DNA from 3 places in the [Enterobacter] lignolyticus SCF1 genome. Region 2 is predicted to be linked to each of the others. Evidence: predicted binding sites of a transcription regulator. Region 2 holds the regulator's gene; each other region holds the start of a gene.
The links. The regulator Fur, encoded in region 2, represses iron uptake genes when iron is present. The targets are predictions, from matches to a motif close to ATAATAATGAGAACNACTATCAA.
Positions count from the first base shown of each region.

Region 1: feoA (ferrous iron transporter A) is a predicted target of Fur. The motif match lies at 3,341-3,363, and genes of this name have one in related genera.
Region 3: bfd (bacterioferritin-associated ferredoxin) is a predicted target of Fur. The motif match lies at 3,392-3,414, and genes of this name have one in related genera.

Region 1 is NC_014618.1:356,388-363,784, reverse strand. It holds gene greB (transcription elongation factor GreB) at 211-684, shown strand; gene ENTCL_RS01645 (Tex family protein) at 788-3,121, shown strand; gene feoA (ferrous iron transporter A) at 3,468-3,695, shown strand; gene feoB (Fe(2+) transporter permease subunit FeoB) at 3,726-6,044, shown strand; gene feoC ([Fe-S]-dependent transcriptional repressor FeoC) at 6,054-6,290, shown strand; gene ENTCL_RS01625 (YdgH/BhsA/McbA-like domain containing protein) at 6,330-6,599, opposite strand; gene bioH (pimeloyl-ACP methyl ester esterase BioH) at 6,729-7,397, opposite strand, start outside.
Region 2 is NC_014618.1:3,338,980-3,346,376, reverse strand. It holds gene chiP (chitoporin ChiP) at 239-1,642, shown strand; gene ENTCL_RS15585 (ChiQ/YbfN family lipoprotein) at 1,691-2,023, shown strand; gene fur (ferric iron uptake transcriptional regulator) at 2,092-2,544, opposite strand; gene fldA (flavodoxin FldA) at 2,833-3,363, opposite strand; gene ybfE (LexA regulated protein) at 3,513-3,806, opposite strand; gene ybfF (esterase) at 3,937-4,701, opposite strand; gene seqA (replication initiation negative regulator SeqA) at 4,885-5,439, shown strand; gene pgm (phosphoglucomutase (alpha-D-glucose-1,6-bisphosphate-dependent)) at 5,464-7,104, shown strand; gene ENTCL_RS15550 (pyridoxamine 5'-phosphate oxidase family protein) at 7,154-7,397, opposite strand, start outside.
Region 3 is NC_014618.1:418,830-426,226, reverse strand. It holds gene rplW (50S ribosomal protein L23) at 1-193, opposite strand, end outside; gene rplD (50S ribosomal protein L4) at 190-795, opposite strand; gene rplC (50S ribosomal protein L3) at 806-1,435, opposite strand; gene rpsJ (30S ribosomal protein S10) at 1,468-1,779, opposite strand; gene ENTCL_RS01960 (prepilin peptidase) at 2,158-2,631, shown strand; gene bfr (bacterioferritin) at 2,615-3,091, opposite strand; gene bfd (bacterioferritin-associated ferredoxin) at 3,163-3,357, opposite strand; gene tuf (elongation factor Tu) at 3,536-4,720, opposite strand; gene fusA (elongation factor G) at 4,791-6,905, opposite strand; gene rpsG (30S ribosomal protein S7) at 7,002-7,397, opposite strand, start outside.

The sequences.
Region 1 (7,397 bases), 1.8 Mb from region 2:
GTTCACAACAATCATGAGTGCGTATTCTCAAAAAAGCGTACGCCGCGCTCCAGCTAAATCTGGTATAAATTCTAGCCGAAATTGTTACAAAGCATATTTAACAGCAGCTTATCTGTACATTTCATCACAATAAACCATTTTTCACTCAACTGGATTATGATGTGAGACGTATTGTGCGCAAGTTCAGGCAGCAGAAGGTAACGGAACGCGATGAAAACGCCGCTGATCACCCGCGAGGGTTATGAAAAACTCAAGAAAGAGCTGGACTACCTCTGGCGTGAAGAACGCCCGGAGGTGACGAAAAAAGTGACCTGGGCGGCAAGCCTTGGCGATCGCAGCGAAAACGCTGACTACCAGTACAACAAGAAACGCCTGCGCGAAATCGACCGCCGGGTACGCTACCTGACCAAGTGTCTGGAGCATCTGAAAATTGTCGATTACTCTCCGCAGCAGGAGGGCAAAGTCTTCTTCGGCGCCTGGGTTGAAATTGAAAACGACGACGGCGATATCAAGCGCTTTCGCATCGTCGGCTACGACGAAATTTTTGGTCAAAAGGACTACATCTCCATCGATTCGCCGATGGCGCGGGCGCTGCTGAAAAAAGAGGTGGGCGACCTGGCGACCGTACAGACCCCGGGCGGCGAAGCGACCTGGTATGTGAACGACATCGAATATGTGAAGTAGCCTGCCCGGAACACTCCGATTGCCGCCCCGGACGGCTGGCATTTTTGTCAGCCAGTCCGTATAACTATCCCCTGATTTTCGATCCACAAGATGAAAAATAGCCATGATGAATGATTCGCTCTGCCGCATTATTGCGGGTGAACTTCAGGCCAGAAACGAACAGGTAGAAGCTGCCGTTCGCTTGCTTGATGAAGGGAACACCGTGCCGTTTATCGCACGTTATCGTAAGGAAGTTACCGGGGGGCTGGACGACACGCAGCTGCGCCAGCTGGAAACCCGTCTTGGCTATCTGCGCGAACTGGAAGATCGCCGCCAGGCGATTCTCAAATCGATCGGCGAACAGGGTAAGCTCACCGACGAGCTGGCGAAGGCCATCAACGGCACGCTGAGCAAAACCGAGCTGGAAGACCTTTACCTGCCCTATAAGCCCAAGCGCCGCACCCGCGGGCAAATCGCGATTGAAGCCGGTCTGGAGCCGCTGGCCGACCTGCTGTGGAACGAGCCCTCGCGCGATCCGGACGCCGAAGCGGCAAACTATATCAACGCCGACAACGGCGTCGCTGACGGCAAAGCCGCGCTGGATGGCGCCCGCTACATCCTGATGGAGCGTTTTGCCGAAGATGCCGCCCTGCTGGCGAAAGTGCGCGACTACCTGTGGAAAAACGCGCACCTGGTTGCCGCCGTGGTCAGCGGTAAAGAGGATGAAGGCGCGAAGTTCCGCGACTACTTCGACCACCATGAACCGATCGCGACCGTCCCGTCGCACCGCGCGCTGGCGATGTTCCGCGGGCGCAACGAAGGCGTACTGCAGCTGTCGCTTAACCCTGACCCGCAGTTCGACGAGCCGCCGAAAGAGAGCCACTGCGAACAGATCATTATCAACCATCTCGACCTGCGTCTGAACAACGCCCCGGCGGACAGCTGGCGCCGCGGCGTGGTGAGCTGGACCTGGCGCATCAAGGTGCTGATGCACCTCGAAACCGAACTGATGGGCACCGTGCGCGAGCGCGCGGAAGATGAGGCGATCAACGTCTTTGCCCGCAACCTGCACGATCTGCTGATGGCCGCTCCCGCCGGGCTGCGCGCCACTATGGGACTCGATCCTGGTCTGCGTACCGGCGTGAAGGTGGCGGTAGTTGACGGTACCGGCAAGCTGGTGGCGACCGACACCATTTATCCGCACACCGGCCAGGCGGCCAAAGCGGCGGTGGCCATCGCCGCGCTGTGCGAAAAATATAACGTGGAGCTGGTGGCTATCGGCAACGGTACCGCCTCGCGCGAAACCGAGCGTTTTTACCTCGACGTGCAAAAGCAGTTTCCGAAGGTCACGGCGCAAAAGGTTATCGTCAGCGAAGCCGGCGCATCGGTCTATTCCGCCTCCGAGCTCGCGGCGCTGGAATTCCCGGACCTCGACGTCTCCCTGCGCGGCGCGGTGTCTATCGCCCGTCGTCTGCAGGACCCGCTGGCGGAGCTGGTGAAGATCGACCCGAAATCGATCGGCGTGGGCCAGTACCAGCACGACGTCAGCCAGACGCAGCTCGCGCGTAAGCTCGATGCGGTGGTGGAAGACTGCGTAAACGCCGTCGGCGTTGACCTTAATACCGCCTCCGTGCCGCTGCTGACCCGCGTGGCGGGCTTAACCCGCATGATGGCGCAGAATATCGTGGCGTGGCGTGATGAGAACGGCCAGTTCCAGAACCGCCAGCAGCTGCTGAAAGTGAGCCGTCTGGGGCCAAAAGCCTTCGAGCAGTGCGCGGGCTTCCTGCGCATCAACCATGGCGATAACCCGCTCGATGCCTCAACCGTCCACCCGGAAGCCTATCCGGTGGTCGAACGCATCCTTGCCGCCACCCGACAGGCGCTGAAGGATCTGATGGGCGACAGCAGCGCGCTGCGCGACCTGAAGGCGGTGGATTTTACCGACGACCGCTTCGGCGTCCCGACGGTGACCGACATCATCAAAGAGCTGGAAAAGCCGGGCCGCGACCCGCGTCCGGAATTCAAAACGGCGCAGTTTGCCGACGGCGTGGAAACCATGAACGACCTGCTGCCGGGAATGGTGCTGGAAGGGGCGGTCACCAACGTCACCAACTTCGGCGCCTTCGTCGACATTGGCGTACACCAGGATGGGCTGGTGCATATCTCCTCTCTTGCCGATAAGTTTGTGGAAGATCCGCACACCGTCGTCAAAGCGGGCGATATCGTGAAGGTCAAGGTGCTGGAGGTCGACCTGCCGCGTAAGCGCATCGCCCTGACCATGCGTCTGGACGAGCAGCCCGGCGACAGCAATGCGCGCCGTGGCGGCGGCGGCGCGCGCGAGCAAAACGGCGCGCGTCCGGCGGCAAAAGCGGCCAAACCGCGCGGCCGCGACGCCCAGCCCGCGGGCAATAGCGCAATGATGGACGCGCTGTCCGCGGCGTTTGGTAAGAAGAAATAATACATCCGCAATAAGCCTTCTCATTATTTATGAGAAGGCTTACCCGCTGGCAATGATTAAGAAACATTAACCTTCATTGCATCCATGAAATATTAGAACGCCATTTCTTACACCATTAACATTCCGGACAATTTCGCTGTCTGCCAAAAATTGAGCAATGTCAAAAGTCCCGCGGATTATTGGCTAATTCCACATCCCGTCACAGTTTATCGATTGAAGATAAAAACCATTCTCATTATCATTGTATGCGTTGATGTTTTATTCTTTTTCCCGTGGGTATTACGTTGGTTTCATGCGCACCCCGCGCGTATGAAGGGATTTTCGGTTAACGAAAGAAGCAGGTCCTATGCAATTCACTCCTGACAGTACGTGGAAAATCACCGGGTTCTCCCGTGAAATTAGCCCGGCTTATCGGCAAAAACTGCTTTCACTGGGCATGCTGCCCGGCTCCTCATTTCATGTCGTGCGCGTCGCGCCGCTCGGCGACCCCGTTCATATCGAAACGCGCCGCGTCAGCCTGGTATTACGTAAAAAAGATTTGGCGTTAATAGAAACCGAAGCGTTGAACCGCTAATACGCCTCTGGCAACAGCGAGCCCAGAAAAATGAAAAAATTGACCATTGGCCTTATTGGTAATCCAAACTCCGGTAAAACGACGCTTTTTAACCAGCTAACCGGCGCGCGCCAGCGCGTGGGCAACTGGGCGGGCGTTACCGTCGAGCGCAAAGAGGGGCATTTTTCGACCACCGACCATCAGGTCACGCTTGTCGACCTGCCAGGCACCTATTCACTGACGACGATTTCGTCGCAGACGTCGCTGGATGAGCAGATTGCCTGCCACTACATTCTCAGCGGCGACGCCGACCTGCTGATCAACGTCGTCGATGCTTCCAACCTCGAACGCAACCTCTACCTGACGCTGCAGCTGCTGGAGCTCGGCATCCCCTGCGTTGTGGCGCTGAACATGCTGGATATCGCTGAAAAGCAGCAGGTTCGCATCGACGTTGACGCCCTGTCCGCCCGTCTCGGCTGCCCGGTGATTCCGCTGGTCTCCACCCGCGGCCGCGGCATTGAAGCGCTGAAAATGGCCATTGACCGCCATCGCGCTAACCGCGAGCTGGAGCTGGTGCACTACCCCCAACCGCTGCTGCGTGAGGCCGACTGGCTGGCGGCAGAGATCTCGCACGAAATGCCGCAAAAGCAGCGCCGCTGGTTAGGGTTGCAGATGCTTGAAGGCGATATCTATAGCCGCGCCTACGCCGGCGACGCCGCGCACAAGCTGGGCATCGCCCAGGCGCGCCTGAGCGAAGAGATTGACGACCCGGCGCTGCATATCGCCGACGCCCGCTATCAAACTATCGCCGCTATCTGCGATGCGGTCAGCAACACGCTGACGGCGGAACCGAGCCGTTTCACGGCGGCAATAGACAAAATCATTCTCAACCGCTTCCTCGGTCTGCCTGTCTTTTTATTCGTGATGTACCTGATGTTCCTGATGGCGATCAACATCGGCGGCGCCTTGCAGCCTATTTTCGACGCCGGCTCCGTGGCTATCTTTATCCACGGTATCCAGTGGCTCGGGGCGCTGCTGCACTTCCCGGAATGGCTGACCAATTTCCTGGCCCAGGGGCTCGGCGGCGGTATCAACACCGTGCTGCCGCTGGTGCCGCAAATCGGCATGATGTACCTGTTCCTCTCCTTCCTGGAGGACTCCGGCTACATGGCCCGCGCGGCGTTCGTGATGGACCGTCTGATGCAGTCCCTCGGCCTGCCGGGGAAATCCTTTGTGCCGCTGATTGTCGGCTTCGGCTGTAACGTTCCGTCGGTGATGGGCGCCCGCACCCTCGATGCCCCGCGTGAACGCCTGATGACCATTATGATGGCGCCGTTTATGTCCTGCGGCGCGCGCCTGGCGATTTTCGCCGTCTTTGCGGCGGCATTCTTTGGTCAGCAGGGGGCGCTGGCGGTCTTCTCCTTGTATGTGCTGGGGATCGTCATGGCCATTCTCACCGGCCTGATGCTCAAGCACACCATCATGCGCGGCGAAGCATCGCCGTTCGTTATGGAGCTGCCGGTCTACCACGTGCCGCACGTTAAAAGCCTGATCATTCAGACCTGGCAGCGCCTGAAAGGCTTCGTCCTGCGCGCCGGTAAGGTCATCGTTATCGTCAGCATCTTCCTCAGCGCGCTGAACAGCTTCACGCTGAGCGGGAAAGCGGCCGATAACATCAACGACTCGGCGCTGGCCTCCGTCAGCCGCGTCATTACGCCGCTGTTTAAGCCGATTGGCGTGCATGAGGATAACTGGCAGGCGACGGTGGGTCTGTTTACCGGCGCCATGGCCAAAGAGGTCGTCGTCGGTACGCTGAACACGCTCTATACCGCAGAAAACATTCAGTCCCAGGCGTTCAACCCGGCTGAGTTTAACCTGCTGGGCGAGCTGGGCGCGGCGGTCGACGAAACCTGGCAGAGCCTGAAAAATACGTTCAGTCTAAGCGTTCTGGCGAACCCCATCGAAGCCAGCAAAGGCGACGGCGAAATGGGGACTGGCGCAATGGGCGTCATGAGCAGCAAGTTCGGCAGCGCGGCGGCAGCCTACAGCTACCTGATTTTCGTCCTGCTCTATATCCCCTGCATCTCGGTGATGGGCGCTATCTCGCGCGAGTCCAGCCGCGGCTGGATGTTCTTCTCCATCCTGTGGGGGCTGAACATCGCCTATTCGCTGGCCACCGTGTTCTACCAGGTCTCGAGCTTCAGCACGCATCCGCAGTACAGCACGGTCTGTATTCTGGCGGTTATCCTGTTTAACATTGTGGTGCTTGGCCTGCTGCGTCGCGCGCGCAGCCGCGTGGATGTCAATCTTCTGGCGACGAGGAAAACCGCCAGCAGCTGCTGCGACAGCCCGGCGGGCAACTGCCACTAAGGAGAGACGATGGCTTCGCTAATTGAACTGCGGGATATGCTGGCGCTCCAGGGGCGGATGAACGCCCAGCAGCTCAGCCGCGCGCTGCGCACGCCGCAGCCGATGGTCGACGCCATGCTCGCTCGCCTGGAGGCCATGGGTAAAGCGCGCCGCGTTCAGGAGGATGCTGAGAATTGTCTTTCAGGAAGCTGCCGTAGCTGCCCGGAGGGCAAAGCCTGCCAGCCGGAATGGTGGGTGCTGCAGTAACGCGAAAAGAAAAAGCGGGTTCAGCACCCGCTTTTTTTATTATTTGTAGACGTCCGCATTGGCGTGAACGGTTTTCTCGTTCTTCTCGCCAGCAATCACCACAAAGTACTTACCGCCCATTTCGTCGGCTTTTTTCGACAGATCGTGTCGTGCGTCCATCGGGGATGTGGTTTTAGAGGTGGTGATAGAACCCAGCTTCGTCAGGTGCATTTTCGCCACATCTTCTTTGCTGATTTCTTTGGCTGCAAACACGCCAAAAGAGACGGAACCCATCACCAGTGCTGCAACAATACCCTTAACCAGTTTCATAGCCTAACTCTCCATAGATTTATAGTGGTCATGTGAAACATGATGAATAACGTTAAACCCAGCGGTAACCGTAACATCGTCCTAAGTATTGTTCTGGTACGTCATTTTCGCCAGTCCGTGGCAAAAAAATCAGCTTAACCGCGAGGTTAGCGACAGCAGCGTCTCGCAAAACAGCTGTGGATGGGAGATAAACGGCGCGTGCGCCGCTTTCTCGACAATGAGGGATTGGCTCTGCGGCAAGGCCGTATCGAGCAGCGCGGCCACCTTACGTGGAACCAGCCCATCGAGGGCGCCGTACAGGCGCAGAAAAGGCACCTGCAGCGCGGTCAGCTCCTCGCGCAGATCGACGGTCTTCAGGATCTCCAGCCCGCCGTTCAGCACCTCCGTCGGCGGCATCGGCAGCGCCAGCACCGCGCTTTTCAGCTTCCGGGCATCCTGCCGGGCGCTCTCGGTTCCCAGCGTTTGCAGCGCCAGAAAGCGCTCGACGGTGCGCTGGAAATCTTCGTTCAGCTGCTGCTGAAAGCCGCTCAGAACGTCCGGTTTGATGCCCGGCCAGTCCTGATGGGCGCTAAAGCACGGCGATGATGCGACCGTCACCAGCGCCTGGACCCGCTGCGGCGCGTCCAGCGCAATACGGCTGGCGACCAGGCCGCCAAGACTCCAGCCGAGCCAAATCGCCCGCGCTGGCGCCTGGGCCTGCACCAGACGCGCCATCTCGTCCAGCGTCAGCGCGCCAAATCCCTGGCTGCGGCCATAGCCGGGCAGATCGACCAGGTGCAGCGTAAAATGCGTACTCAG
Region 2 (7,397 bases):
CGACATCACACCCTTAACCTGCTATTTGTAACAAAACGCAATCAAATATGTGCGCTTTGTCATACTCTTGCGCTTTCGTGCGGAAAAAGGATTGATAATTCGCGTCGCGAAAAATAGTCTATTCCCAGTAGCATTCGGAAGGTTATTGATTCGCTACTTTTATTTGTCAGTTTTTTATTTTTATCGCTGTTTGCCCTTTTGCACACAGCGTTTTTTAAAAGTCAAAGAGGATATACACATGCGTACGTTCAGTGGCAAACGTAGTACGCTGGCGCTGGCTATTGCCGGTGTCACCGCGATGTCGGGCTGGGTTGCGGTTCCGCAGGCCAGCGCAGCAGGATTCATCGACGATTCAAGTTTAACCGGCGGCATCTATTACTGGCAGCGTGAGCGTGACCGTAAAGACGTTACCGACGGCGATCAGTACAAAACCAACCTCTCGCATGCGACCTGGAACGCCAACCTGGATTTCCAGTCCGGCTATGCTGCCGACATGTTCGGTATTGATATTGCCGCGTTCACGGCCATTGAAATGGCGGAGTCTGCAGAAAGCGGACACCCGAACGAAATTGCCTTCTCCTCCAGCAATAAAGCGTACGACGAAGATTACTCCGGCGATAAGAGCGGTATCAGCCTGTATAAGGCCGCGGCGAAATTTAAGTACGGCCCAGCCTGGGCTCGCGCCGGTTATATCCAGCCGACCGGACAGACGCTGCTCGCGCCGCACTGGAGCTTTATGCCGGGTACCTATCAGGGGGCGGAAGCCGGAGCCAACTTTGACTATGGCGATTCCGGGGCGCTGAGCTTCTCCTATATGTGGACCAACGAGTATAAAGCGCCGTGGCATATCGAAATGGACGACTTCTATCAAAACGATAAGAAGACCAAGGTCGATTATCTGCACTCGCTGGGCGCGAAGTATGATTTCAAAAATAACTTTGTGCTGGAAGCCGCCTTCGGCCAGGCGCAGGGCTATATCGACCAGTACTTTACCAAAGCCAGCTATAAATTCGACGTGGCCGGCGCGCCGATGACCACCAGCTATCAGTTCTACGGCACCCGCGACAAAGTCAGCAACGGCGGCATCAACGATATTTATGACGGCACCGCCTGGCTGCAGGCGCTGACCTTCGGCTACAAAGTGGCCGATGTTGTCGACCTGCGGCTGGAAGGAACCTGGGTTAAAGCCGAAGGTCAGCAGGGCTACTTCCTGCAGCGTATGACCCCGACCTACGCCTCTTCAAACGGTCGTCTGGATATCTGGTGGGATAACCGCTCAGACTTCAACGCCAACGGCGAAAAAGCGGTGTTCTTCGGCGCGATGTATGACCTGAAAAACTGGGACATGCCGGGCTGGGCCGTGGGCGCGTCCTACGTCTACGCCTGGGATGCGAAGCCGGGCAAAATGGCGACGCCGGATGCTTACTACGATCCGAACTATCGCCTGACCGAATCGTCCTACAGCCTGGACGCCATGTACACCGTTCAGGAAGGACGCGCGAAAGGAACGCTGTTCAAGCTGCACTTCACCCAGTACGACAACCACTCCGATATTCCGAGCTGGAGCGGCGGCTACGGCAACATCTTCCAGGATGAGCGTGACGTGAAATTCATGGTTATCGCACCGTTCACTATTTTCTGATGCCAGACGCGGCGGGGCTCTCCCGCCGCACAACGTTGAGGTCGCACTATGAAGAAATTAATGCTGGTCGCTATCGTGGCATCCGGGCTGGTCGCCTGCGCGCAGCCGCCTGCGCCAAAAGAAGATTCAAAGCTGAAGGACGCCTACAGCGCCTGTATCAACACCGCGGAAGGCAACCCTGACAAAATTCAGGCCTGCCAGAGCGTGCTGAACGTCCTGAAGCAGGAGAAGCAGCACGAGCAGTTCGCGAATCAGGAAAGCGTGCGCGTGCTGGATTACCAGAACTGCATTCAGGCTACGCGCACGGGCAATGACCAGGCGGTTAAAGCGCGTTGCGATAAAATCTGGAAGGAAATCCGCAGCAATAATACTGCCCAATAACGTTTTATCTTCTGTTTATGCCAATAAAAAAGCCAACCGTCGGGTTGGCTTTTTCTTTCAGCGGAAGATTATTTTTCGACGCCGTCGTGCGCGTGCTCATCTTCGCGACAGTCGCCTTCAGCACAGTGACCGTACAAGTACAGGCTGTGGTTGGTCAGACGGATGCCGTGTTTCGCCGCAATTTCACGCTGACGCGCTTCGATAGAGTCATCGCTAAATTCGATCACTTTACCGCAGTCGAGGCAGATCAGGTGATCGTGGTGATGCTGCTGCGTCAGTTCAAAAACGGACTTACCGCCTTCAAAATTGTGACGGGTCACGATACCTGCGTCGTCAAACTGGTTAAGCACGCGGTAAACCGTTGCCAGACCAATCTCTTCACCCATATCAATAAGGCGTTTATATAAGTCTTCCGCACTGACATGGTGGTTATCCGGCTCTTGCAGCACTTCCAGAATTTTCAAACGAGGAAGCGTGACTTTCAGGCCGGCCTTCTTTAATGCGGTATTGTTGTCAGTCATGCGGAATCTGTCCTGTTGCTAAATGCTTCCCTCTGGGAAGTATCACCTAAGAGTGTAATCAGGATAATGCGTCTCATTATAGAACTGCCATGTTTAAATGAAAACTACAACTCCTGAGCAAAGTCTGCTTTTAAAAACGAGGCATCATCTGCAAAGCGAAACATCTGTCCTCGTCAAATCAACGGTTATTGTACAGATCTGCGCTGAAAAGTTAAAAATTTGTAGCGATTATTTTGATTGCTTTTATCTATTAATGCGGCACAGCTTAATCGATGCGCCGCAACAAGATCAGGCGTTCTTAATCGCTTCCAGATGCAGTTCTTCTGCGATCTGCTTGACCCATTTTTCAACGCGCTCTGCGGTCATTTCTGGCTGACGGTCTTCGTCAATCGCCAGACCGACGAAGTGATCGTCATCGGCAAGGCCCTTAGAGGCTTCGAAGTGGTAGCCTGCGGTCGGCCAGTGGCCAACGATTGCCGCGCCGCGCGGCTCAATGATGTCGCGAATGGTGCCCAGCGCGTCGCAGAAATACTCCGCGTAGTCTTCCTGGTCGCCGCAGCCAAACAGGGCAACCAGCTTGCCGTTGAAGTCGATATCTTCCAGCGTCGGGAAGAAGTCGTCCCAGTCGCACTGCGCTTCACCGTAGTACCAGGTCGGGATACCCAGCAACAGAATGTCGAAAGCTTCGAGATCTTCTTTGCTGCTTTTGGCAATGTCATGCACCTCAGCAACATCTTTACCCAGCTGTTTCTGAATCATTTTTGCGATATTTTCGGTGTTGCCGGTATCGCTGCCAAAAAAAATGCCTACGATTGCCATGAGTAAAATAACCTCTTGAAACGTCTTGAAATGGTGGTGGCATAATGCCCACAGATAAGGGCAATCATAGCAGGAGCAGCGGTGCGCGAAAACCGCTATCGCGCCGTACTGCACTCTCTGCTACATGAAAATGTTGTTTTTGCGGATTTTCAGACAATCCCCTGGCCGCGCAGGGTAGCCAGTTGCTGCATCAGCATCTCTTCAATCAGTTCGCTGCGGCTCATATTGCGGGCGTCGGCCAGCTCATTGAGCGCGTCGACGGCGTCGCTGTTCAGCTTCAGCTCGACGCGCTTCAGGCCGCGGACCTTATCGCGTTTTAGCTGATTGCGCTTGTTAATGCGCAGCTGTTCATCGCGCGAGAGCGGACTGGTTTTGGGTCTTCCCGGGCGACGCTCATTTGCGAACAAATCTAATGTCGTACGGTCCGTTTGTTCTTTTGCCATGATTCAGAGTGACTTCGGGGAAACAAGCCGCCGGAATACCCTCCGGCGTAGATAGCGCGCAATCATACATCACGGAGTCCGGCGCGCCAACGCCGACGGGCATTATGGTGCGCGGTCGCTCGGTTTTTAATCACTCTGCCAGATAACGGCGAATTGCGCGCAGAACGGCCTCGGGTTTTTCCGCATGCACCCAGTGGCCGGCGCCGGCGATGACGTGGGCCCGCGCCTGCGGAAATTGCGCCAGCAGCGGCTGTCGGTAGGCCTCCGTCACATACGGCGAATTGCCGCCAGGAATAAAGAGCGCGGGCTTATCCCATGGGCGGATAGGCTCCCAGCCGACGATATGCGGATACTGCTCCCACAGCACCGGTACGTTGAAGCGCCATTCGCCGTCGATAAAGGATTTCAGCAGAAACTGGATAACGCCTTCTTCCTGCAGATGTTCGCGCATCACGGCGGCGGCCTGCTGACGGGAGGTCGCCCCGGCGTCGGTTACCGCGTTGATGGCGGCGAAGATCTCATCGTGACGGCGCACCTGGTAATCCACCGGCGCGATATCGATTGCCACCAGCTTGTCGATACGCTCAGGGGCGAGGGCGGTTAACGCCATCACCGCTTTGCCGCCCATGGAGTGGCCAATCAGCGTGGCCTTTGCAATTTGCCGGTCGTCGAGGGTGTCGAGCAGATCCTGGGCCATGGCTTTGTACGTCATCTCCGGGGCGCGCGGCGACTGGCCGTGATTGCGCATGTCCACCTGCACGACATCGTGGTCGGCGACCAGGCTGCGGGCGAGGATGCCTAAGTTATCCAGGCTGCCGAACAGGCCGTGGACGAGGACGATAGGAGAATGAGTGTGCAGGTTTTGCGCAGTTAGCGCTCGGCTATTCAATTTCATGGCAAAGTTCTTTTTTTCGCTCTGTCGGGTTAGGGTATTATGTTGAACATTCTGCCGCCCGGCTGCAATACCAGGAAGTATTCCTGAAATTGCCGCCACCCTGGTTTGACGCTATCCGCTGTTGGGATTTGACCTTATAATCTCAGCGACTTGTATTCAGAAAAGATATCGTACTGGATTAAGATGAAAACGATCGAAGTTGATGATGAACTCTATCGCTATATTGCCAGCCACACCCTGCACATTGGCGAGAGCGCATCCGACATTTTACGGCGCATGCTGAAATTTTCCGCCGTGTCCCAGCCAGCCGCTACCGTCGTCAAAGAGGCCCCTGCGGCTGCTCCGGCACCTGCCGCTGCCGTGAAGGCGGCGACGACGCCGACGCCGAAAGATAAGGTTCGCGCCATGCGCGAGCTGCTGCTTTCTGACGAATACGCAGAACAGAAAAAAGCGGTCAACCGCTTTATGCTGGTGCTGACTACACTCTACTCACTGGACGGCAACGCGTTTGCTGAGGCGACGGAGTCTCTGCATGGCCGTACCCGCGTCTATTTCGCCGCGGACGAGCAGACGCTGCTGAAAAACGGCAACCAGACTAAACCCAAACAGGTGCCAGAAACCCCGTACTGGGTGATCACCAACACGAACACCGGTCGTAAATGCAGCATGATTGAACACATCATGCAGTCAATGCAGTTCCCTGCGGAATTAATTGAAAAGGTTTGCGGCACAATCTAACCCTTGCATGAGAAGGACCAGGCAATGGCAACTCATAACCGCGCAGGCCAACCTGCGCAACAGAGTGATTTGATCAACGTCGCCCAGCTGACGTCTCAGTACTACGTGCTGAAGCCGCAGGCAGGCAACGCGGACCACGCGGTAAAATTCGGGACCTCCGGTCACCGTGGCAGCGCCGCGCGTCATAGCTTTAACGAACCGCACATTCTGGCGATTGCTCAGGCAATTGCGGAAGAGCGTGCGAAAAACGGCATCACCGGTCCGTGCTTTGTGGGTAAGGATACTCACGCGCTGTCTGAGCCTGCGATCATTTCCGTACTGGAAGTGCTGGCGGCCAACGGAGTGGACGTGATTGTGCAGGAGCAGAACGGTTATACCCCGACGCCTGCCATCTCGAATGCTATCCTGGTTCACAACAAAAAAGGCGGCGCTCAAGCTGACGGTATCGTCATCACGCCGTCGCACAACCCGCCGGAAGACGGCGGTATTAAATACAATCCGCCAAACGGCGGTCCGGCGGACACCAACGTCACTAAAGTGGTGGAAGATCGCGCGAACGCGCTGCTGGCCGACGGCCTGAAAGGCGTGAAACGCATGTCGCTGGATGCCGCATGGGCCTCTGGCCACATTAAAGAGCGCGATCTGGTCCAGCCGTTTATCGAAGGCCTGGCGGATATCGTCGACATGGCGGCTATCCAGAAAGCGGGCCTGAAGCTGGGCGTCGACCCGCTCGGCGGTTCGGGCATCGAATACTGGAAACGTATTGCGGCGTTCTACAAGCTCGATCTGACCATTGTTAACGATCATGTCGATCAAACGTTCCGCTTCATGCACCTCGATAAAGACGGCGCTATCCGTATGGACTGCTCCTCTGAGTGCGCGATGGCGGGCCTGCTGCAGCTGCGCGACAGGTTCGATCTGGCCTTCGCCAACGACCCGGATTACGACCGCCACGGCATCGTGACCCCGGCCGGGCTGATGAACCCCAACCACTATCTGGCGGTAGCGATCAACTACCTGTTCCAGCATCGTCCGCAGTGGGGCGCCGATGTTGCCGTCGGTAAGACCCTTGTGTCGTCAGCAATGATTGACCGCGTGGTGAACGCGCTGGGCCGTCGGCTGGTGGAAGTGCCGGTGGGCTTTAAGTGGTTCGTCGACGGCCTGTTTGACGGCAGCTTTGGCTTTGGCGGCGAAGAGAGCGCGGGCGCGTCATTCCTGCGCTTCAACGGTACGCCGTGGTCTACCGACAAAGACGGCATCATCATGTGTCTGCTGGCGGCGGAGATCACCGCGGTTACCGGCAAAAACCCGCAGCAGCACTACGATGAGCTGGCGGCCCGCTTCGGCGCGCCGAGCTACAACCGTCTGCAGGCGCCGGCGACTTCCGCGCAGAAAGCCGCGCTGTCTAAGCTCTCTCCGGAGATGGTCAGCGCCAACACCCTGGCGGGCGATCCGATCACCGCGCGGCTGACGGCGGCGCCAGGCAACGGCGCGTCTATCGGCGGTCTGAAGGTCATGACCGACAACGGCTGGTTTGCAGCCCGTCCGTCCGGTACGGAAGATGCGTATAAAATCTACTGCGAAAGCTTCCTCGGCGACGAACACCGTAAGCGTATTGAGAAAGAAGCGGTTGAGATAGTCAGTGAAGTGCTGAAAAACGCGTAACGAGCGAGTGATAAAACGGGTTCCTGAGGGAACCCGTTTTTTTTGCCCTTTAGCTGGGGAGGGAATGACGATGGCAGGTTAACGTTTCGCAGTCGATGCGTACGACGCAGACCGCTTTCATCATTTGCTCCCGATAGCGAAAGGTTTTTCCCGGTGCCGACTGGCGCATGATGGCATCCAGCCCGTGCTGCATCTCCTCACGACTCTGCAGTATCGATGCGTATCCCGTGGCCATAATGCTGCTGTAGGCGAAGCCGTAATCACAGGCGTCATCCGCCGTAATCAGCCCGTGG
Region 3 (7,397 bases), 1.9 Mb from region 2:
CTTTAACAACCAGGGTACGTACGGTATCAACTTTGACTTCAAACAGTTTCTGCACAGCAGCTTTGATTTCTGCTTTAGTCGCGTCTTTAGCAACTTTGAGAACGATGGTGTTTGTTTTTTCCATCGCAGTAGACGCTTTTTCAGAAACGTGCGGTGCGCGCAGCACCTTCAGCAGACGTTCTTCACGAATCATGCCAGCATCTCCTCAACTTGCTTAACAGCATCAGCAGTCATTACGACTTTGTCGAAGGCGATCAGGCTAACCGGGTCGATACCAGTCGCGTCACGTACGTCAACCTTGTGCAGGTTACGTGCGGCCAGGAACAGGTTCTCGTCCAGCTCACCGGTGATGATCAGCACATCTTCCAGAGCCATGTCTTTCAGTTTCTGTGCCAGCAGCTTGGTTTTCGGCGCTTCAACAGAGAACTTCTCGACAACGATCAGACGATCCTGACGTACCAGTTCGGACAGAATGCTTTTCAGCGCGCCGCGGTACATCTTTTTGTTAACTTTTTGACTGTGGTCCTGCGGACGAGCAGCGAAGGTTACGCCACCGGAACGCCAGATCGGGCTCTTGATAGAACCAGAACGCGCACGGCCGGTACCTTTCTGGCGCCACGGTTTTTTACCGGAACCAGTTACTTCAGCACGGGTCTTCTGAGCACGAGTACCCTGACGAGCACCAGCTGCGTAAGCAACAACAACCTGATGTACCAGCGCTTCGTTGAAATCACGACCGAAGGTAGTTTCGGAAACAGTCAGCGCGCTCTGCGCGTCTTTCAATACTAATTCCATTGCTATCTCCTCACGCCTTCACAGCTGGTTTAACGATCAGGTCGCTACCGGTTGCACCCGGGACAGCACCTTTAACCAGCAGCAGGTTGCGCTCAGCGTCAACACGTACTACGTCCAGGCTCTGAACGGTTACACGCTCGTTACCCAGCTGACCTGCCATTTTCTTGCCTTTGAACACTTTGCCCGGAGTCTGGTTCTGACCGATAGAACCCGGAACGCGGTGAGACAAGGAGTTACCGTGAGTAGCGTCCTGGGTACGGAAGTTCCAGCGCTTAACGGTACCAGCGAAACCTTTACCTTTAGAGGTGCCGGTTACGTCAACTTTTTTAACTTCAGCAAACAGTTCAACGCTAATGCTCTGACCTACGGTGAACTCTTCGCCTTCAGCCAGACGGAATTCCCACAGACCACGGCCAGCTTCTACGCCAGCTTTAGCGAAGTGACCCGCTTCCGGCTTGGTTACACGGTTAGCTTTTTTAGCACCGGTGGTAACCTGGATAGCACGGTAGCCGTCGTTAGCCAGATCTTTAACCTGAGTAACGCGGTTTGCTTCAACTTCGATTACGGTTACTGGGATAGAAACGCCATCTTCAGTGAAGATGCGGGTCATGCCCACTTTTTTACCGATTAAACCAATCATTGTATCAACCTCTCAATCGCTCGATGACCTGATTAACCCAGGCTGATCTGCACGTCTACACCGGCAGCCAGATCCAGACGCATCAGAGCATCAACGGTTTTCTCGGTTGGCTCAACGATGTCAACCAGACGCTTATGAGTGCGGATTTCGTACTGATCGCGCGCGTCTTTGTTAACGTGCGGGGAGATCAGAACGGTAAAGCGCTCTTTGCGGGTCGGCAGCGGGATCGGACCACGGACTTGCGCACCAGTGCGCTTAGCAGTCTCGACGATTTCCGCGGTTGATTGATCGATCAGACGATGATCAAACGCTTTCAGGCGGATACGGATTCTTTGGTTCTGCATGAGACCAGAGCTCCAATTATTTTATAAACGAAAATGATTACTCCTCTAGCCCATTACGATTGATGGGTGAGTGTAACCGTTCTTGCGTAGTTCCCCGATTGGGAACATTGTTTGACAGTAAAATTTACTGTCAGGGTTCATATCGAACCTGCCGTCAATTTTGACAAGCCCGCGCATTATACGCAAATTACAGCGCGAAGCAAGCGGTGTTTATAAAATCAGCAACGCTGAAGTGCGGCGGTGATTCCCGGCGCGACGGCAAGTCATGTAACGCAGGCAGTATGAGCGGAAGCCCTCACGCATTGTCGGTAACGGACGTTTGCCAGACCGGGACGTACGCCCTCACACTCCTGGCAACGCTGTTGCTGGACAACCATGATGATAACCGCCCTCCCCTTCCTGCTGATTTACCTGATGCTGAATGTCGCTCTGAGCCTTTGCGATCTCAAACGTCACCTTTTGCCCGATGCGCTTACCTGCCCGCTGCTCTGGTTCGGGCTGCTTTTTAATCTTGTCTGCCATGAAGCGCGGTTGCCGCAGGCCGTCCTCGGCGCCATCGCCGGCTATTGCGCATTCGCAGCGGTGTACTGGGGATATAAGCTCATTCGAAAACGGGAAGGGCTGGGATACGGCGATGTTAAACTGCTGGCTGCGCTGGGCGCCTGGCATGGCGGGTCGCTGCTTCCCTGTCTTGTCACGCTGGCGTCGGCTCTGGCGCTGTTGACTCTGGGGGTTCAGATGGCCCGCAGGCGATCCCTGCAGGCAATAAAAAACCCGCTGCCGTTTGGGCCATATCTGGCGGCAGCGGGTCTTATCTGCGGGTGGAAGAACCTGCTTATTCTTCCACTTTAATTTGCGACTGGAGGTAGTTTTGCAGGCCGATTTTACCTATCAGATCCAGCTCGGTTTCAAGCCAGTCGATGTGCCCTTCTTCATCCTTCAGAATTTCGATCATCATGTCACGGCTGACGTAGTCATGCACGCTGTCAGCATAGGCGATCGCTTCACGCAGGTTCTTTGCCCCATCCAGCTCTAGCGCCAGATCGGAACGCAGCATCTCTTCGACATCTTCGCCAATCCCGAGCTTACCGAGATCCTGCAGATTGGGAATCCCCTCAAGAAACAGAATACGCTCGATGTATTTATCGGCGTGCTTCATTTCATCAATGGATTCGTGATATTCAACATCGTTGAGGCGCATCAGGCCCCAGTTCTTAAACATTCTCGCATGGAGAAAGTACTGGTTTATCGCGACAAGCTCATTTCCCAATAATTTATTGAGATAATTTATGACCTTAACATCACCTTTCATTTTGTAGTCCCTCCGCTTCCACTCATTGAAGCGTAGATCGGGCTACCGGGATGTCAAAAAAAGATTAGACCTCAGGCAATCTCTTTATATTCCGGCATCTGCGTTAATTCATCTTGCATGATTTCACGCGCGGCGCGAACGCATTTACCGCATTGATTTCCCACAGGAATAAATTTACGGAGCTGCTGGAAGGATTGCGGATGGAACTGACGTACAGCCTGGCGAATTTTTTTATCGCTTACACCATTACACAAACAAACGTACATGATCGCTCCCGTTCAATTTATGCGCAAAGTGTAAATGAGAATAGTTATAATTACAATAGCACAAATAAGGAACCGGTGCGGTGAGACGCCAATAAAATGCGATCAAATGTGTCGTCGTAAATAACAGACAACAAAAAGGGCGCCGAAGCGCCCTTTTTAATTCGGGGATAATAAATTATTAGCCCAGAACTTTCGCTACAACGCCCGCGCCAACGGTACGGCCGCCTTCACGGATTGCGAAACGCAGACCATCGTCCATCGCGATCGGGTGGATCAGGGTAACAACCATTTTGATGTTGTCGCCCGGCATTACCATCTCTACGCCTTCCGGCAGTTCGATGGTGCCAGTCACGTCAGTTGTACGGAAGTAGAACTGCGGACGGTAGCCTTTGAAGAACGGAGTGTGACGGCCGCCTTCGTCTTTGGACAGGATGTACACTTCAGATTCGAACTTGGTGTGCGGGTTGATGGTGCCCGGCTTCGCCAGTACCTGACCACGTTCGATTTCTTCACGTTTGATACCACGCAGCAGAACGCCAACGTTCTCACCCGCACGGCCTTCATCCAGCAGTTTGCGGAACATTTCAACGCCAGTACAGGTAGACTTCGCAGTCTCTTTGATACCAACGATTTCAACTTCTTCGCCAACTTTGATGATACCGCGCTCTACACGACCGGTAACAACGGTACCACGACCGGAGATGGAGAATACGTCTTCGATCGGCAGCAGGAACGGCTTGTCAATCGCACGCTCTGGTTCCGGGATGTAAGAATCCAGGAAGCCAGCCAGTTCGATGATTTTCGCTTCCCACTCTGCTTCGCCTTCCAGCGCTTTCAGAGCAGAACCACGAACGATCGGCGTGTCGTCGCCCGGGAAATCGTACTGAGACAGCAGTTCACGCACTTCCATCTCAACCAGTTCCAGCAGCTCTTCGTCATCAACCATGTCGCATTTGTTCAGGAACACGATGATGTACGGAACGCCTACCTGACGACCCAGCAGGATGTGCTCACGGGTCTGCGGCATCGGGCCGTCAGTCGCAGCAACAACCAGGATCGCGCCGTCCATCTGCGCAGCACCGGTGATCATGTTTTTAACATAGTCGGCGTGGCCCGGGCAGTCTACGTGCGCGTAGTGGCGAGTCGGGGTGTCATATTCAACGTGAGAGGTGTTGATGGTGATACCACGAGCTTTTTCTTCCGGCGCGTTATCGATCTGGTCGAATGCGCGAGCGGAACCACCGTAGGTTTTAGCCAGAACGGTAGTGATGGCAGCGGTCAGGGTAGTTTTACCATGGTCAACGTGGCCGATAGTGCCGACGTTGACGTGCGGTTTTGTACGTTCAAATTTTTCTTTAGACACGGCTATATTCCTTACTATAGTGCTCTCCCCTTCAGGAGAGAGCACGGGACTTTGGTTTTAACCCTGCGGCTTATTTACCACGGGCTTCAATAACGGCCTGAGCAACGTTGTTCGGCGCATCATCATACTTCAGGAATTCCATGGTGTATGACGCACGACCTTTGGTCAGAGAACGCAGCTGAGTTGCGTATCCGAACATTTCAGACAGCGGTACTTCAGCGTGGATCTTAACGCCAGTCACTTCAGTTTCCTGACCGCGCAGCATACCACGACGACGGCTAAGGTCACCGATAACGTCACCAGTGTTCTCTTCCGGCGTTTCTACTTCAACCTTCATGATCGGCTCAAGCAGAACAGGTTTTGCTTTCTTAAAGCCTTCTTTAAAGGCGATAGAAGCTGCCAGTTTAAACGCCAGCTCGGAGGAGTCAACGTCATGGTAAGAACCGAAGTGCAGACGCACGCCGAGATCAACTACCGGGTAACCCGCCAGCGGACCTGCTTTCAGCTGCTCCTGGATGCCTTTATCAACGGCCGGGATGTATTCGCCAGGAATTACACCACCTTTGATGTCGTTGATGAACTCGTAACCTTTCGGGTTAGAGCCCGGCTCCAGCGGGTACAGGTCGATCACAACGTGACCGTACTGACCACGACCACCAGACTGCTTGGCGTGTTTACCTTCAACATCGGTAACTTTCGCGCGAATCGCTTCACGGTAAGCAACCTGAGGTTTACCGACGTTCGCTTCAACGTTGAATTCACGCTTCATACGGTCAACGATGATGTCGAGGTGCAGTTCACCCATACCAGCGATGATGGTCTGGTTAGATTCTTCGTCAGTCCATACGCGGAAAGACGGGTCTTCTTTCGCCAGACGGCCCAGAGCCAGACCCATTTTTTCCTGGTCAGCTTTGGTTTTCGGTTCTACTGCGATGGAGATTACCGGCTCCGGGAATTCCATACGTTCCAGAATGATCGGCGCATCCGGGTCACACAGGGTGTCACCAGTAGTTACGTCTTTCAGACCGATAGCTGCAGCGATGTCGCCAGCGCGAACTTCTTTGATCTCTTCACGCTTGTTAGCGTGCATCTGAACGATACGACCGAAACGCTCACGTGCAGATTTCACGGAGTTCAGTACGGTATCGCCAGAGTTAACCACACCGGAGTACACACGGAAGAAGGTCAGGTTACCAACGAACGGGTCGGTAGCGATTTTGAACGCCAGCGCAGAGAACGGCTCGTCGTCGCTTGCGTGACGCTCAGCCGGAGTATCTTTACCGTCGTCCAGAATACCGTTGATCGCAGGAACGTCAGTCGGCGCCGGCAGGTAATCAATTACCGCATCCAGCATTGCCTGAACACCTTTGTTCTTGAACGCAGAACCACAGGTTACCAGGATGATTTCGTTGTTCAGAACGCGCTGACGCAGAGCTTTTTTGATCTCTTCTTCAGTCAGTTCTTCACCACCCAGGTATTTTTCCATCAGCTCTTCAGAAGCTTCAGCTGCGGATTCGATCAGGTTCTGGTGCCATTCGTCAGCCAGGTCCTGCATGTCAGCCGGGATATCTTCGTATTCGAAGGTAACGCCCTGATCTGCATCGTTCCAGTTGATGGCTTTCATTTTCACCAGGTCAACAACGCCGGTGAAACCTTCTTCAGCACCAATTGCCAGCTGCAGCGGAACCGGGTTCGCGCCCAGACGGCTTTTGATCTGACCAACAACTTTCAGGAAGTTAGCGCCCATACGGTCCATTTTGTTAACGAACGCGATGCGCGGAACTTTATATTTGTTAGCCTGACGCCATACGGTTTCAGACTGCGGCTGAACACCACCAACTGCGCAGTAAACCATTACCGCACCATCAAGAACACGCATGGAACGTTCTACTTCGATAGTGAAGTCAACGTGCCCCGGGGTGTCGATGATGTTTACGCGGTGCGGTTCATACTGTTTAGCCATACCAGACCAGAATGCAGTAGTCGCTGCAGAGGTAATGGTAATACCACGCTCCTGCTCCTGCTCCATCCAGTCCATGGTAGCGGCGCCGTCGTGAACTTCACCGATTTTGTGGTTTACACCGGTGTAGAACAGAATACGTTCGGTAGTAGTGGTTTTACCGGCGTCGATGTGCGCACTGATACCGATGTTACGGTAGCGTGCGATGGGTGTTGTACGAGCCATTTGATTCCTCGTTTATTTCTTTAGGCGTTCAGTTAAGTTATCCAGAGCGGGCGGCTTACCTGAAGCGCCCGCCTGGTGACTATGACTCCGAAGGGATTACCAACGGTAGTGAGCGAACGCCTTGTTGGCTTCGGCCATACGGTGAACGTCTTCACGTTTCTTAACTGCAGTACCTTTGTTGTCTGCAGCATCAGTGAGTTCGTTCGCCAGGCGCAGAGCCATGGATTTATCACCGCGTTTACGAGCAGCTTCAACGATCCAACGCATTGCCAGAGCATTACGACGAACCGGACGGACTTCAACTGGAACCTGATAAGTAGAACCACCTACGCGGCGGGACTTAACTTCGACGGTCGGGCGCACGTTTTCGAGCGCAACTTCGAAGGCTTCCAGTTCATTTTTACCAGAGCGCTGAGCCAGGGTCTCAAGAGCACTGTATACGATTGATTCTGCAGTAGATTTTTTACCATCTACCATCAGGATATTGACAAA